2 regions of the Pantoea sp. SGAir0180 genome follow, and region 2 is predicted to be linked to the other one. Evidence: predicted binding sites of a transcription regulator. Region 2 holds the regulator's gene; the other holds the start of a gene.

Region 1 (8,975 bases), on a different contig from region 2:
CATCGCTGCCGTTTGCAAAACCGCTTTGCCACCGATAAATACACAGGTCCTTGTCAGGGCGTCACGTCCCACTTTCTTCCCGATTCTTTTATACAGTCTCGCCAGAGCACTCTCTGCCAGTGAAAGACAGGTTCAGCCCCTGACGAGTGATGCGGCTTTGACGAACGGAACAGAGAGCGCAGGATAAACGGCTTATGCTATGCGTAATATTTTCGATTCATCTGTCAGGCACTGGATGGAAAATAAAACGTTAGTGACTTGATACTGTCAGTACTATGATGACGCCTGCATCAGTCTGGCTGGCGAACAGAGCCCCTGAAAGAACTTCGCGGCCGGTTTCTCTGTGGCTTACGGTATTTCCGCGCTTTGGAAAGGTGCAAAAACGCAGACGATGCGCAAAAGATTGTGTGTCTTTAAATAGCCAATGCAGCGGGTGCTTATTAAACGGAGCGGTGTTTTACATCATGCCTTATTCGGACTTATTCACGTCCTGCGTTGTTCTGTTTTATCCGCTCTACTCTGTAACCCCGCGTTTTGCGCAAATGTTCACGCCAGAAAGGCGCGAATTTGCGCTACACTCACCAGCGATAACCTCTTGTTCTGTCTCAATGATAAATTTGACTGAGGCAGCGTAATCAACGTGGAAGAAGCATGAAAATCAGATTCCTTTCGGCCAATGAGCAAAAACTGGCGGAGGTCCGCGGAATACTGGAACCTGTGGGCGTGGACGTCGTACCCATCGCGCGTCGCATTGAAGAAATTCAAACGGAAAATGAACTGGATTTAGTGCGAGATAAACTGACGAAGGCCTTCTCTATTATCGGACGTCCGCTTTTTGTTGAGCACACCGGGCTGTATCTGGATGGCCTGAATGGTTTGCCTGCGGGGCTGACGCGTATTTTCTGGAATCGCCTCGGTGCCGATCGCTTTGCATCGCTGGTACAGGGCCTCGACAGTCAGGGTGTAACCGCCAAAACCGTACTGGGTTATTGCGACGGACGCAAAATGTACCAGTTTTTCGGCGAATTGCGCGGCACTATTGCACCTGAACCTGCCGGTCCCCATGGATTCCAGTGGGACTGTATCTTTATTCCCGAAGGATACGATCAAACCTTCGCTGAGATGGGCGAGAAGAAAAACGAAATTTCCAACCGTCGCATTGCGCTGGATCGTTTTGCTGCCTTTTTAAAAACTGCACGAGGCGTGGCATGAAACCTGAGCTCAAACGCGCATACGATTCCGGCAAGCTCATTCTGTTTGCCGGAGCCGGTCTTTCCCGTAATCTCGGCCTGCCTGAATGGCATGAGCTTATCGCTCATCTGGCTAATGAACTGGGGTACGATCCGAAAATTTTTAATACTTACGGTACGCACCTCTCTCTGGCTGAGTACTACAAGCAGAAAAAAGGTTCGTTAGGACCGTTACGAAGCTGGATGGATCGCGAATGGCACCGGCCTGATATTGATGTCCGCAGCTCTGAAATTCATACCATGATCACTCAGGGCAACTTTTCACGCATCTATACCACGAATTACGATCGGTGGCTGGAAGCCGCGCATGAGGCCCATGGCGTGCCTTATTCAAAAGTGGCGAATGCAGCCGATCTGGTTTCACTCACCGAAGATAAACGTCATATCATCAAACTTCATGGCGACTTTGATGACGATACTTCTATCGTACTGGATGAAAGCAGCTACTTTGAACGCCTCTATTTTGATTCGCCGTTAGATATCAAGCTGACCCATGATGTCATGGGCAATTCGGTTTTGTTTGTTGGCTACAGCATCAGTGATTTTAATATTCGTCTGCTCTTCTATCGGCTGACAAAAATGTGGGGGCGCACAGGCCTGGCAACCGCCCGACCCAAATCTTACCTTTTTACCAATCGCAATAACCCGGTGGCAAAAGAAGTATTGGGGCAATGGGGAATCGAAATGATCGTGTCGGAAGAGGACGATCCCCGTAAAGCGCTGGCTGAGTTTATGGAAGAATTACTGGCCTGATGCACACCGAATGGCGTAAGCAGGGCAGGTTTAACCGTTGTGTCTTTTCTTCACTGGAAAACGTCGCCGACTGTGTTATACTGTATAAATAAACAGTATGTGAGGGCAATAAAATGGCTGTCGAAACCAAATTTGTAGTAGTCAGAAAGGGTGAAGAGAAGATGACATTTGCCAATAAGAAAGAGGCCGATGCCTACGACAAAATGCTGGATATGGCAGAGGCGTTCACCGACTGGTTACTGGCACACCAGGCCGATATGGACGAATCGCAGGCTGAAACCTTAGGGTTGTTGCTGGCAGAGCAAAAAGACGCGGTACAGCATATTCTTCGCACCAGCAAATTACCTGGCACGGCGCAAAATGTGTCAGAAACAGCTGACGCGACTGTGCAAAGTGAGAAAAAAGTCCGCGCCGTTAAAGCGGCCTGATGGTTCATTCCTGGCAGTTCATTACCTGTGAACTGCCTGCCTGTTATCCCGCACAACGCTCTCCCCATAACGCTTCGCGCGCACTGACTGGTTTACGCCGTGCTTGCCTGCATTACGATCAGCCAGTCAAATGTGTGATGGCAAAAGCGTAGTGATGGAGATATCTGGCAAGCCAGCCAAAACAAAGCGCAGAGCTGTGAAGCCAGCCAGTATGATTCCACATGAATAAGTCCGGTTTTAATCCCGCCAAAAAAGAGGGCACAAACTGACATATTTTTTCCGCCCGTTTATTGTTTCAGGTCAAAATCATCGCGATAAGTTACCAAAATTTCACTTTCCCGCCCGGTGTTCAGACGACATCATGACGATCGCCACGCGTTGTGGGATGAGAAATGACTAAAAAAGTGACGCTGTTATCGCTGATATTGCGAGCCTGATGTTTTGCGCCGGGGGGAATTTCAATTCCCTGTTGCGTCTGTAGATGATGCACCACACCTTCCACCTCAAGGCTGAGCTGGCCTTCCAGCACAAAAAAGAACTGCCGCGATCGCACATGATAATGCCGTATTTCATGTGTTGCAGGCGGCATCTGCTCATAAATAATGCTCAGATCGTGTCTTTTAAGCAGATGCCAACCCTCACACTGCTCACCCCAGAAATAATGTTCTGCGTTCTCTTTCGAAATCATGCGCTTTCCCCCTGATGATGAACGTTGTGATTAAGGTCTGACTTGAGTCATGAGAATTAAAGTTCGTTTATTGAGCGCCGATAGATCCTTAAGGAACATAAAAGCGTCTGTCTGGCAGGGAAGTCAATTAAGCCGATCGATTTCAGGGGAATCCGCATGACTTCTCAACCCGCAAAAAAAACACTGACCACCCGCACCCAGATGCTGCTTGCCGGTGGCCTGACTATTACGCTTGGTTTTACCGTCACTATTGGCGTCCTGAGCTGGCAATCGGCAAAAGAGCAAAAAAACTTAGCGGAAAATTATCTTCAACAGATTGCACAAAGTCGCGGCCTGCAGATTCAGCAAGAGCTGAATTACGCGCGCGATATGGCACACAGCCTTGGCCAAAGCCTGATTGCCTTACCAAAAGCGGGCGTTAATGACCGGAAAATTGCCGACAAAATTATGGAGTATTCCCTCAGGGCCAACCCTGACTATCTCTCTATGTCCGTGATTTTTGAACCTGACGCGTTTGACGGTCGCGATGCGGAGTTTGTTGGTCAGAAAGGACAGCCACCTCAGGGCCGCTATGCCTGGTTTGTTGACCGCGATCAGTCCGGCAACTATGCCATGCATCCGCTGCTCTCCTATTTGACGCCTGGCCAGGGGGATTATTATCTTGTCCCTCAACAGTCGCGTAAAGATACCCTGATAGAGCCCTACAGCTACCCGTACAACGGCGTGCCAACCTTACTGACCTCGGTTGCCTCACCCATTATCGATCAAGGCAAGCTCATGGCGGTGGTCACATCGGATATTTCGCTTGCGTCATTACAGCAAAAAGTGAACCAGATAAAACCCTGGCAGGATACGGGTTATGCGCTGTTGCTTTCGAACAGTGGCAAAGTGGTATCTTCACCTGTTAAAAATGACGCCGGTAAGGAATGGAAAGGCGACAAAGACAATTTTACCCGTCAGATCGTCGAACATGATGATCCGGTGTTGGGTGAAAGAGCCATGTACACCTGGTATCCGGTGGTGATAGGCAACAGCGATAAGCCCTGGTATGTGGGAATTGTCGCCCCTGTCAGCCAGGTCATGGCCGCCGCAAACCGCCAGCTCTATTGGGCTATCGGTTTAATGCTTGTGAGCATCCTGCTGGTAGGTGCCGTACTGGGGTTATTATTTAATCGCAAAGTAATGCGCCCGCTTGGTGGCGAACCTGCAGAAGCAGCCCGCATCGCGCTGGCCGTTGCGGAAGGCAAACTCAGCAATGATATTAAGGTCGCGCACGGTGACAACGCCAGCCTGTTTTACGCCCTGCACACCATGCAGAGCCAGTTGCAATCCATTGTGGGCCAGATTAAAGATGCCAGCGCGTCTGTCAGAGAGGGGGCCAGTGAGATAGCCAGCGGCAACCTGGATTTAGCCTCGCGCACCGAACAACAAGCGGCAGCACTGGAAGAGACAGCAGCCAGCATGGAACAAATCAGCGCCACGGTTCGCCTGAACGCGGATAACGCCCAGCAGGCTACGCACCTGACCGGAAATGCGACCACTATTGCCAGCCGGGGTGAAAACCTGGTGGGCCAGGTGGTACAGACCATGTCGCAAATCGATGACAGCTCAAAGAAAATTGGCGATATCACCACCATGATCAACAGCATTGCCTTCCAGACCAATATCCTGGCGCTCAACGCAGCCGTCGAGGCGGCCAGGGCGGGCGAGCAGGGGCGCGGATTTGCGGTAGTGGCCTCTGAGGTCAGAAACCTGGCGCAACGCAGTGCCGGTGCGGTCAAAGACATTGCCGCGCTTATTGAGGAGTCCAGTGCCCGGGTACAAAGCGGCGTCACGCTGGTCAATGAGGCAGGCAAAACGATGCATGAAATGACCCAGGCTGTCTCCTCTGTACAAAGTATCATCAACGAAATCGTTGCCGCGTCAGATGAACAGGCGCGAGGAATTAGTCAGGTGACGATTGCGGTAAATGAAATGGACGGAACAACGCAGCAAAACGCGGCTTTGGTGCAACAAATGTCGGCGGCAGCCAGTTCGCTTGAAGATCAGGCGCAACAGCTGGCCCAGACGGTGCAGCAATTCCGTTAAGCGAAAGCCGCTGAATAAAAACAACCCGCGCACATCGCGGGTTGTTTTTTACTGGCTTAGCCCGGATAGATACCGCGATCTTTACGGGCCATCAGAATACGCTCACAGGCAACGATATAGGCAGCGGTGCGCAGAGAGCAGTCTTTCTCTTTGGCTTTTTCCCAAACGTGGATCATGGCTTCAGTCATGATTTTATCAGACCGTTTATTAATCTCGTCTTCACTCCAGAAGAAACTGGCCATATCCTGCACCCATTCGAAGTAACTGACCGTCACACCGCCGGCGTTACAGATAACGTCTGGGACCACAATCACGCCACGGTTTGCCAGCACATCGTCAGCATCGGGATAGGTAGGACCGTTGGCACCTTCAAGTACCAGTTTACAGCTCAGGGTCTCAGCGCGTTCACGGGTAATCTGACCTTCAAGGGCTGCCGGAATGAGAATATCCATTTCCGTGTGCCAGAAGGCCTCTTTATCAATGCTTTGTGCGCCTTTGAAGCCAGCAATCTGTTTATTTTCGGCCTGCCATTGCGTCAGTGCATCCATATCAATACCGTCGGCATTGAATAGGGTAGCGGTATGATCCTGAATCACCACGACGCGTGCGCCAGCCTGGCTGAACAGACGTGCCGCTTCACTGCCAACGTTACCGAAACCCTGAACGGCGACGCGCGCACCTTCAATCTCAATACCGGCACGGCGCGCCACTTCGCGACCTGTAACAAAAACGCCGCGACCGGTGGCTTTTTCGCGACCCAGCGATCCACCCAGGTGAATAGGTTTACCTGTCACGACGCCCGTCACGGTGGTGCCCAGATTCATGGAGTAGGTATCCATCATCCAGGCCATAACTTTACCGTTGGTACCGACATCGGGTGCCGGAATGTCTTTTTGTGGACCGATGATGATACCAATTTCGCTGGTATAGCGGCGGGTTAAACGCTCAAGCTCACCTTCAGACAATTTGAAGGGATCTACACGAATCCCGCCTTTAGCACCACCATAAGGCAGGTTCACAGCGGCACATTTGATGGTCATCCAGGCGGAGAGTGCCATGACTTCATTCAGGTCAACATCCGGATGATAGCGGATTCCGCCTTTGCCGGGGCCGCGTGACAGATTATGTTGAACACGGTAACCCTCAAAATGACGAATCGTACCGTCATCCATTTGCAAAGGAATATCAACGATTAAGGCACGTTTAGGATGACGTAACGTATCGATCCAGCGAGAGAGATCGCCCAAATAAGGGGCAACGCGATCGATTTGTTGAAGGTAGGTAGACCAGGCGGATGTACTACTGTCAGACGCGTAAGATAACTTATCCATACAAAACCTTTCTTATCGACGTTATTTATTGTGTTGAGCCGTGGAAACAACACGCTTTCAGCGCATATATAATTTATCACTGCCAGAAAAAATATGATGTCGGCCCGGCACGCATTATCGCTATGCTATTTCGATTAACGCTGAATAAGAGTGAATAATAGTGCAGATAAACCGGGTAAAATCCCCGCGCTGGTTGCATAAGAAATGCATAAAAGGTGCATAAACTAAAAAATCAGCCATTTATCAGTTCTTTGAGAAGGTTCAAAAAGTTAATTAAATGTTAGAAATGGCATTGACTTTTTTGCACCAATGTGGTGCATTAATTCAGCTAATGTGAATGAAAATTTCATTTATGTGAAAACACAAAGGCAACATGAAATAGCCCCGGTGACGCATCAGGGGAATATATTCGCAGCGCTTATTTCCCCTTTTCATACTGCATCTTTTATTTTTCCCGCTTCGTTTCTGCCACCGAAAGGAGTGAACGGTGAGTGTTTAACGCGCAGGAATGAGTGCTAATAAATGGTTCACGGCCTTGGACGCATTATTACGCCGCCAGGCAAAAGCGACATCCGTAAAGAGCGTATTCTCTGCAATGTCACGAAAGCAAATGTGGGGATTCTGTACGCAAATCATGGATTCAGGGATCAGCGCAATCCCGCAGCCCGCGCTGACCATCCCCAGCGAAGAGCTGATTTGCGGGGCCTGCTGGAAAGAGGAAGACGAAAAACCTGCCCGTAAACAGGCACTGACAATGAGTTCATACAAACTGGGCGAAACTTCACGTGGAAAAATAATCAACGTTTCGTCTGCCAACTCACTTAGCGCAATGGCCGTTTTATGTTTCAGATGATGGTCGGCAGGCAGTGCCAACACCATCCGCTCGGTCGAAATAACCCGCAAATTAAATGACCGACTGCTTTCACAGGGTAAACGAATAAACGCCGCGTCCAGTAGTCCTTCCTGAAGATCCTGTATCAGTAAAGACATGTTTTCTTCGCGGGTCATTAATTCCAGTGCAGGATAGCGGGCTTTAAAGTGCCGAATGATTTCGAACACACGAGGATTAAACGCCACCGAACTCGCAAAACCTAATGACATTTTTCCGCTCATCCCACGGGCAACGCCTCTGGCTTTCTCCAGGGCATAATCGGCCAGCTGAACAATTTCAATCGCGTCTGTAAGAAAAGTCTTTCCAGCCTCTGTCAGTTCCACACCACGTGTCAGCCGCTTCAACAGCGGGGTACCAATTTCATGCTCCAGGCGCTGAATTTGTTGACTCAGCGGCGGCTGCGAAATGCCCAGTAGTTCAGCCGCTCGGGTGAAGTGTTGAGTCTGTGCGACCGCAACAAAATAACGTAGATGGCGCAGTTCCATATTAAAAACGTCTCAAAGTTAACAGGTTTTGCTATTGGATTCTGTCGGCAAACGGGACCACCATAATGTTAACACGGCTTAACAGTTAACCCATGAGGCATCCAATGAGCAATTTTGTAACTGATTGTTCCTGCGAGGATCAACTTAAAGATACGGTGAACAAACTGCAAAAAAATATGCCAGAAAGTGTTATGTATCAAACCTCTTTGATGAGTGCACTTCTGAGCGGTGTTTACGAAGGTGAAACCCGAATTGCAGATTTACTGCGTAAAGGCGACTTTGGCCTGGGCACGTTCAACCAGCTCGACGGAGAATTGATTGCATTCGACAGCAATGTTTATCAGCTACGGGCGGATGGCAGCGCCCGTCCTGCCCATCCTGAGCAGAAAACGCCCTTTGCTGTTATGACCTTCTTCCAGCCTCAGCATAAACACACTTTCGAACGTGCTGTTCCACGTCATGAGCTGCACCAGTTAATTGACAGTGAAATCACCTCGGACAATCAGTTCTGTGCCTTACGTGTCAGCGGCCACTTTTCATCGGTACAAACCCGTACCGTCCCGTGTCAGTGCCGCCCATACCGCTCGATGCCAGAAGTGCTCGGCAATCAGCCCATCTTTGAATTTTCTCATCGCAGCGGTGAGCTTATCGGGTTCCGTACGCCACAGTACATGCAGGGCATTAACGTCGCCGGGTACCACGAACATTTTATCACCGACGACAGAACCGGAGGCGGTCACATTCTCGACTACGTGCTTGAAGAGGGCACGCTGGCCTTTGGCGCCATCAGCAAGCTGGTCATTGACCTGCCGGAAAACAGTGATTTCCTGCACGCCAATTTGACGCCCGAAAACCTGGATGACGCTATCCGTTCTGTCGAAAGCTAATAACGAGGCCTGAATATGAAAACCCTCTCAGATACAACCCTCTGGACCTGCGGCGCCGACCTGGTTGTCGCACAACTGGAAGCACAGGGCGTCAGCCATGTGTTTGGTATTCCGGGTGCAAAAATCGATAAAGTCTTTGATTCATTGCTGGATTCGTCTGTTCAGACCATTCC
Region 2 (8,975 bases):
TCACGGAAAAGCAGGCGCAGGGCGCAGAAAAAATCATCGCATCACTGGCGCAAGAGGCAAGCTTTGTCCTGCGGCATAGCGTGATAGAGGCGCACGGGTTATGTGAAAACTGTGCGGAAGTTGAAGCCTGTGAACAGCATGAACATTGTGATCATGACCATCAGGCTGACGGGAAGAAACGCAGTAAACGAAGTTAATTGCACATCCTTGTGCGGTCTGGCCGGCATGAGCGTACCGGCCCGGGTAGGAGCATCCCTGAATAACGTGATTACCAGCGGTAATCCTTGTTGTGACCTTCCCAGTCCGTTACTTCTTTCTCCGCCTGATCTTTCGCGTAGCCGTAACGTTCCTGAATTTTGCCGACCAGCTGATCGCGTTTACCTTCAATGACTTGCATGTCATCATCGGTCAGCTTGCCCCATTTTTCTTTCATTTTTCCTTTGAACTGTTTCCAGTTACCACTCGCTTCGTCTTTATTCATTGCAGACCTCCACGTCATCCTTCGATTTCGTTTTATTTTGCCATCAGGCAAAATTACGATATAAAGCGCTGTTTAATAGCGCCATTCAAAGATAATTGTAGTAGCTAATTTCAGTTTTGCCGGAAAAAATGAAAATTTTATGTATCCTGCGTCATATTTCAGGCAAGTTGCTCAGGCGCTAAACCAGGTGCCATTGCGCCAGTGCCTGCGCCAGACCAGCCAAAGTGACAGGCCGCGAAGCGCCAGAAAAACGGCTATCGCCAGCCATAAGCCGTGATTACCGATAAAAGGCACGGTTAACAGCGTCAGGAAATAGCCCAGTGCGGCAATCGCCATACTGTTGCGCATTTCTCTTCCGCGCGTCGCACCAATAAACATGCCATCCAGCAGATAGCACCAGACGCCAACCAGCGGCATGACAACCTGCCACGGCAGAAAGCGGTCAGCCGCCTGTTGAAGTGCGGGAATCGATGTCAGGAGAGCCACGATCTGATAGCCACAAACAGCATAGACCACGGAGAAAAACAGCGCGACTGACAGTGCCTGACGGCAGGCAGCAATCCATACCAGTTGCAACCGGCTGCCGTCTTTTGCGCCGTGTGTCTCACCAGCAAAAGCTTCGACGGCGTAAGCAAAGCCATCCAGCGCATAGGCGGTAAACGTCATGAACATCAGCAGGATGGCATTTACCGCCACCACATCAGGTCCGATATGCGTTCCCAGCACGGTCAGAGAGGCAAAGCAAAGCTGTAACAGTAAGGTACGCAGCAGGATGTCGCGATTCAGGCGAAGCAGGCGGTGGATATCGCCACGCCAGCTATGGACCAGACTGTGCAGCGTGATGCCGCGCAGCGCCAGCACGCGCCAGACCATAAGTGCCCCAACCAGCAACGTCGCATACTCCGCGATAGCCGTCGCGGCTGCAGCCCCGGCGACGCCCCAGTGCAGCACCAGCACCAGCCAGAGGTCCAGCAGAATATTGATAACGTTGCCCACCACCAGCAGGATGACCGGCGCTCTGGCATACTGTACGCCCAGCAGCCAGCCCAGAATCACCAGGTTAGCCAGCATGGCGGGCGCACTGAGCCAGCGAATATGGATAAACAGCGCAGCCTGCTCAAGCACAGCGGCCTCTCCGCCGATAAAGCGGGTTGCTAATGCCGTGACAGGATGACGCAGGGCAATAAACAGGCTGCCGGCCAGTAAGGCAATGATCAGGGGCTGTGCCAATGCGCGCGCCAGCGCCGTTTTGTCGCCCGCGCCAAACGCCTGAGCCGTCAGGCCTGTCGTGCTCATACGCAGAAAAAGCAGCAGCATGAAGATAAAACTGGTAACGGTCGTCCCGACCGCAACGCCGCCCAGATAAACCGGGCTGTCGAGATGGCCAATAACGGCTGTATCGACTAAACCGAGCAGAGGAACGGTGATATTTGACAGGATCATGGGCAGCGCCAGCCGCCACAGTTTTTTATCAGTAGCTGTCAGGAAGCGCATGTAACGTCCGTGCAATGCGCCGCTGGTGTTGCAGATGAACCCACAGCGGCAAAACAGGGGCAGACTGGGTAACGTCAAGGTTGACGTAAAGAGCCAACCTTAAGAAGAGTTATAACCACTCACCGTTACGTACGATGCCAACCGCCAGACCTTCAACCGTCAGCGACTGCGCACGCGTATCGACAATGATAGGCTCAAAATCCGTATTTTCAGGTAACAGATGCACCACTGATCCCTGCTTTTTCCAGCGCTTCACGGTGACTTCGTCATCAATGCGCGCTACCACCACCTGACCATTACGCACTTCCTGCGTTTTATGCACGGCCAGCAAATCACCATCCATGATGCCAATGTCTTTCATTGACATGCCGCTAACGCGCAGCAGGAAATCGGCAGAGGGCTTGAACATGTCTGGATCCACTTTGTAGTGGGTTTCGATATGTTCCTGGGCCAGCAACGGCTCACCCGCCGCAACGCGCCCAATGAGTGGCAGGCCATCTGAAGGTTCTTCTTCCATTAACAAACGGATACCGCGGGACGCACCAGAGACGATTTCAATCACGCCTTTACGCGACAGCGCTTTCAGATGCTCTTCTGCCGCGTTAGGTGAGCGGAAGCCCAGTTGCGCAGCAATTTCTGCACGCGTAGGCGGCATGCCCGTTTGATTAATGTGGTCGCGAATCAAGTCGTAGACCTGTTGCTGCCTGCTGGTTAATGCTTTCATCCCGCCCCCTGGTTGTTTATACAGTCGCTGTGAGTATATACAGGTATTGGTGAAATGGAAACCAAAAGTCAGGCCAAAATCAGTAATTTGACGGGAGATGGAATGCTTATCGCAAATGCGACCAAAGTAGCGTTCCCCAAACGAACAGGGCCAGTACTATTGCCAGCAAAACAGCGGCCGATCCCATATCTTTGGCACGGCCGGCAAGAGGATGTCGTTCCTGCCCTGTGCGGTCCACCACTGCTTCGATGGCGCTGTTCAGAACTTCAACAATCATCACCAGCATGACCGCGCCAATCATCAGGATGCGCGAAATAGTATCGACATCCAGCCAGCAGGCCAGGATAATTGCCGCCAGTGAAATTACGGCTTCCTGGCGGAAGGCAGCTTCATGCTGCCAGGCGGCGCGAAGACCTTGCCATGAGTAGCCAGCCGCTTTCACAATCCGGGTAATGCCGGTGACATTATTTGTCATGATAAAGGAACTCTTTTCAAAGGATTGACGTCAATACCGGGCAGCGCACAATTGTCGCTGTCACAGATTTTTGCTGCGCGTTCTGATATGCTTGCGCCGCTTTGCTAACAAGAGGCTTCATGTTGTCTATGTCAGGTTGGCGTAAAATTTTTTATAAATTGCTGAACTTACCCCTTTCATTTCTGGTAAAGAGTAAGGCCATTCCGGCTGATCCCGTCTCCGAACATGGGCTGGATCCTACCCGGCCTATTATGTATGTCCTGCCTTATGATTCAAAGGCCGATCTCCTGACTTTACGCGCGCAGTGCATCCGGCACGATCTGCCTGATCCGCTTATTCCGCTGGAGATAGACGGCGCCCTGTTGCCGCGTCATGTCTTTATTAATGACGGTCCGCGTGTGTTCCCCTATTTCGTGCCCAGCCTTGAATCGGTCAAAATCTTCCACGAGTATCTTGATCTGCACCGCAGCAACCCTGAACTTGATGTTCAGATGTTACCGGTTTCAGTCATGTTTGGCCGTGCGCCGGGTCGGGAAGTCCAGGGCGACGATCATCCGCCTCATTTGCGGCTCCTTAACGGCATTCAAAAATTCTTTGCCGTTCTCTGGCATGGCCGCGACAGTTTTGTGCGTTTTTCGCCCACGGTCTCCCTGCGTCGTATGGCGACCGAACACGGTACCGACAAGTCGATTGCGCAGAAGCTGGCTCGCGTAGCGCGCATCCACTTTGCCCGTCAGCGCCTGGCCGCGGTGGGACCGCGTCTGCCGGCTCGCCAGGATTTATTCAATCGCCTGTTGCAGTCGAAAGCGATTGAAAAAGCCGTGGAAGACGAGGCGCGTAGCAAGAAAATCTCCCATGAGAAAGCGCAGCAAAACGCCATTGAAATGATGGAAGAAATTGCGGCCAACTTTTCCTACGAAGCGATTCGTATCACCGACCGCGTGATGGGTTGGCTCTGGAGCCGACTCTATCAGGGGATCAACGTTAACGGCGGTGAGCGGGTACGTCAGCTGGCGCAGGACGGCCATGAAATTGTTTATGTGCCTTGCCACCGCAGCCATATGGACTACCTGCTACTGTCTTATGTGCTGTATCACCAGGGCCTGGTTCCGCCGCATATTGCCGCAGGGATTAACCTGAACTTCTGGCCTGCCGGGCCGATTTTCCGTCGTCTGGGTGCCTTCTTTATTCGTCGTACCTTTAAAGGCAACAAGCTCTATTCAACCGTGTTCCGTGAATACCTTGGCGAGCTCTTTACCCGCGGCTATTCCGTCGAGTATTTCGTGGAAGGTGGACGCTCACGTACCGGCCGACTGCTGGATCCGAAAACCGGCACCCTCTCTATGACGCTGCAGGCCATGCTGCGCGGCGGCACGCGACCTATTACGTTAGTGCCCATTTACATCGGTTATGAACATGTAATGGAAGTGGGTACTTACGCTAAAGAGCTACGCGGTGCGGCAAAAGAGAAAGAAGGCTTTATGCAGATGGTGCGCGGCCTGCGTAAGCTGCGCAACCTGGGCCAGGGTTATGTGAACTTTGGTGAGCCGTTGCCGCTGATCAACTATCTGAACAAGCGCGTACCGGAATGGCGTGAGTCTATCGATCCCATTGAAGCGCAACGTCCGGGCTGGTTAACGCCAACGGCCAATGATATCGCCGCCACCATCATGGTACGTATTAATGAAGCCGGGGCCGCGAACGCCATGAACCTGTGCGTAACGGCACTGCTCGCTTCACGCCAGCGTTCACTGACCCGTGAACAGCTGATTGAGCAGCTGGAATGCTATACCCAGTTATTACGTAATGTGCCCTACTCGCCGGATGCCACTTTGCCTGACATGTCTGCGGAAGCGTTGCTGGATCACGCGCTGAGTATGAACAAGTTTGAGAGTGAGAAGGACAGCATTGGCGACATCATTATTCTGCCGCGCGAGCAGGCGGTGCTGATGACCTATTACCGGAATAACATCCACCATATGTTGGTGATGCCCTCTCTGATTGCGACCATCATCCAGCAGCACCGTAACCTGAGCGAAGCCGAACTGCTGCGCCAGGTCAGCCTGATTTACCCCATGCTGAAGAGCGAGCTGTTCCTGCGCTGGGGCAACGACCAGCTGCCGCAGCTGCTGGCTGACTTATGCCAGGAGCTGGCGCGCCAGGGACTGATTACCGTTGAGGCAGGTCTGCTGTCGTTCAACACGGCACGTTACCGTACGCTGCAGTTGCTGGCTGCCGGTGTACGTGAAACGCTGCAACGTTACGCCATCACCTTCTCGATTCTCAGCGCCAAGCCCACCATCAACCGCGGCACGCTGGAAAAAGAGAGCCGCACGCTGGCCCAGCGCCTGAGCGTACTGCATGGCATCAATGCGCCTGAGTTTTTCGATAAAGCGGTGTTCTCTACACTGGTACTGACCCTGCGCGATGAAGGCTATATCAGCGACAGTGGCGATGCGGATGTGGCGCAGACGCTGGCGACCTGGCACATTCTGGCAGAACTGGTCACCAGCGATGTCCGTATGACCATCGAGAGCGCCGTTGCACACAGCTAACGTGCTGGCATGACAAAAAAGGCGACCTGACTGGTCGCCTTTTTTATTGCTTACTGAACCTCACACTGTGCATCGCACTGGCGCTACGTTCGGTGCCTGCCCTATAACAGGTTTAAGAACGGCGGAGTATTCATTAACACGCCGAGAAACAGCACCAGCCCTACATAATTGTTATTCAGAAACGCCTGGAAACAGGCCTGACGCGCGCGCTTTGCGATCAGTTTTTGCTGATAAACAAATAAACCGCCCGCCAGTAACAGCGTCCAGTAAAACGCCCCATTCAGATGCAGCCGTGTCCCTACCAGCGCCATCAGCCCCAGCGTCGCCAGTTGCAGCAGGCCGATAATCAATTTGTCGTACTGGCCAAACAGAATGGCTGTGGACTTCACGCCAATCTTCAGGTCGTCCTCGCGATCCACCATGGCATATTGCGTATCGTAGGCCACCGTCCAGCAAATGTTGGCGAGAAAGACCAGCCAGCAAACCAGAGGTAAGGACTCACTAACCGCGGCCCAGGCCATGGGAATTGCCCAGCCAAATGCGGCGCCAAGGACTACCTGCGGCAAATGCGTATAGCGCTTCATAAAAGGATAAACCCAGGCAAGCGCCAGCCCGACAACAGAAAGCATAATCGTCATCAGGTTCATGCTCAGTACCAGGCCAAACGCGATCAGCCCCAGTACCACAAACAGCATTTTAGCCTCTTTCGCCGTGACAGCACCGCTGGCCAGTGGCCGGAGCTTTGTGCGTTCCACATGGCCGTCGACTTTACGGTCAGCATAATCGTTGATCACACAGCCAGCTGCACGCATGACAAATACGCCCGCGACAAACACGATCAGTACCGGTAACGGCGGCATCGCCCTGTTAGCCAGCCACAGCGCCCACAACGTCGGCCACAGCAGCAGCAGTGTGCCAATAGGTTTATCAATTCGCATGAGGCGGCTGTAAGCCTGCCATTTGGTCATTTGTTGTCTGTTTTGCACAGGTCAAATCCTTAACCCTGGTAACGGTAAACCGGCGACGCCGGTAAAAATAATTCGGTTAGTAGCAGGGGCTTCCCCGATAAACGCAGGCGCGACCGACGTCCCCACAGCGATTCAACGTTACCGGGCTCGATAAAATCGCGGGTCAGGGTTGAAGAGGAGAACAGGTAACGTCCCAGCGGTCGCGTTCCGAGCTGCTGCAACATTGCTTCGGGACCGTTCAGGGTGCTTTCAGGCACCAGCGTGCGTCCCGCCAGCCAGGGTTGTTCGTCGCCATACAGGATCACTTCACGCAGCCAGAAGCGCTGATCAGCGGGTAACAGCGCACCTTCGTCACCTAATTCGTCAGCGTGGATAAACCCTTCACGAACGGGCTCCACCCTGACCTTCTGGCAATGCTGTTCGAAGCGCCTGGTCATAGAGTCCTCCTCCATCAGCCAGTCACGAAGTGATGGCGACAGAGCAGCACCGTCCAGCGCCAGCCAGTTGAGTGAACGTAATAAACGGAGCGGGTCTTGCGTCATGACACTTTCCCCCAAAAATTTTCAGGCAGGTAGTTTAGCGCAGAGCGATTCACGGCACACCCGTCCGTCATGCAAACGCGAGGTTATTCGCGCTTAAGCCGGTTACTGTTTGCCAGCCACAGGGTGATAACCAGCAGCAGAATAGCAGCCGAGTAGCACAGCGTATCAAAGGGATTTTTGTGGTCGACGATAATCAGCCTGATGATAGCCGTGATGCCGATATAGACGAAATAGCGTAACGGGAAATGGTAACCCGACTGGAAGTACTTCACGATGAGGGCAATAAACTCAAAGTAAAGGAAGTAAATCACGATGCCTTCAATCAGAAGATAGGAGGACGCCTGCTCGCCCGTGCTGAACAGGACGTTGGCTAAATGGACCGTCTCTTTGCCCAGGAAGACCATTAAAATGAACGCCAGAATCAGTAATCCTGCATTCAGCACCCATTGCATCAGGCGCGCTATCTTTTGTGCTATCGGGTTTTTATCACTCATTTCACGCCTCGAAAATAAAGGGATGTTTTCTGGCATTATCATGCTTTAGTGTGACGTAAATCACAATATAGCCGTCAGGCTTACTTAACAGCGTCTTTCAAATCACCAGACTGCGCGATGGAATGCCAGCCCCGGCATCCTGGGTTATACCGCCGGGACCGTACGAACCTGTCTTTTGATGAAAGCCAACCGGACAGACCGATCATATCGGCTGGCAGACCCACTCCGTCGTGCCGTCCTGTCATACGGTTTTCACATCCGACATTTACATTGGCTCGGTTTTTCAACCCCGGCAGTCAGTTAGCGCCCGCTTCCATACCCGACTCAATGGATAAGCGTCCTGAGGCGGCACGTTGCGTTGGCCTCCGCGCAGCCAACAGCGGCGTTCATGCCCGGCCAGGCTTAATCTGTTCCGCATTAACAGTTACGGGATTACGTCAGGTTAGTGTGCACTTACTCAAATATTAAGATGCGGCCGGACGGCGTTGCGCTGGCGGCGTTAAAACAGCCCGACGTCAGAGACGCAGACAAAGGCCCCCTGTGGCGTGAAGACGCCGCAGCAAGAGAGGACAACATGAAAACAATTCTGGTGATTCTGGACGGCCTGAGCCATCACGTTGCCCATCATGCGATGGGTTATCTGCACGCAGAATGTGCGCAAGGTAAAGGGCATTATTATCATCTCACCTGTGCACTGCCTTCTCTGTCGCGTCCGCTGTATGAATGCATTCTGACCGGTGTTGCGCCTGTGCAAAGTGGAATCATCCACAACGGGGTAAACCGCCTGAGTCACGAACAGAGCGTATTTCACTATGCGCGTGATGCGGGCCTGACCACCGCCGCAGCGGCTTATCACTGGATCAGTGAACTTTACAACCGCAGCCCTTTCGTGCCTGCGCGCGATCGTCATACCGAAGCGCCGGCCCTGCCTGTCCAGTTCGGGCACTTTTACGTTGACGACAGTTACCCCGATTCGCACCTGTTTGAAGATGCCGAGAGCCTGAGGTTGCGGCACAACCCGGACTTCCTCCTCATCCATCCGATGAATATCGATTATGCCGGTCATCAACATGGCCTGTCCTCGCCCCAGTATCGTAACCGGGCACGCATGGCGGATGGTTACCTGTCGCAATGGATGCCTGGCTGGCTGGCAGAAGGCTATCAGGTGATGGTGACCGCTGACCATGGCATGAACGACGACCGCTCACATGGTGGCATGCTGCCGGAGGAAACGACCGTTCC

The links. Region 2 encodes LexA, which represses DNA repair genes until DNA is damaged. Its sites were predicted from a motif close to TNCTGTATGTACATACAGNA; they were not measured.
Region 1: C1N58_RS21560 (YebG family protein) is a predicted target of LexA. The motif match lies at 2,082-2,101, and genes of this name have one in related genera.

The regions. Positions count from the first base shown of each region.
Region 1 is NZ_CP028072.1:188,807-197,781, reverse strand. It holds gene C1N58_RS21570 (non-canonical purine NTP pyrophosphatase) at 652-1,212, shown strand; gene C1N58_RS21565 (SIR2 family protein) at 1,209-2,003, shown strand; gene C1N58_RS21560 (YebG family protein) at 2,117-2,431, shown strand; gene C1N58_RS21555 (cupin domain-containing protein) at 2,781-3,119, opposite strand; gene C1N58_RS21550 (methyl-accepting chemotaxis protein) at 3,276-5,207, shown strand; gene C1N58_RS21545 (Glu/Leu/Phe/Val family dehydrogenase) at 5,264-6,538, opposite strand; gene C1N58_RS21540 (LysR family transcriptional regulator) at 7,034-7,915, opposite strand; gene budA (acetolactate decarboxylase) at 8,020-8,802, shown strand; gene alsS (acetolactate synthase AlsS) at 8,818-8,975, shown strand, end outside.
Region 2 is NZ_CP028071.1:3,499,816-3,508,790, forward strand. It holds gene zur (zinc uptake transcriptional repressor Zur) at 1-197, shown strand, start outside; gene C1N58_RS16455 (CsbD family protein) at 269-481, opposite strand; gene dinF (MATE family efflux transporter DinF) at 653-1,975, opposite strand; gene lexA (transcriptional repressor LexA) at 2,085-2,699, opposite strand; gene C1N58_RS16470 (diacylglycerol kinase) at 2,806-3,174, opposite strand; gene plsB (glycerol-3-phosphate 1-O-acyltransferase PlsB) at 3,303-5,729, shown strand; gene ubiA (4-hydroxybenzoate octaprenyltransferase) at 5,831-6,697, opposite strand; gene ubiC (chorismate lyase) at 6,727-7,239, opposite strand; gene psiE (phosphate-starvation-inducible protein PsiE) at 7,323-7,733, opposite strand; gene C1N58_RS16495 (alkaline phosphatase family protein) at 8,308-8,975, shown strand, end outside.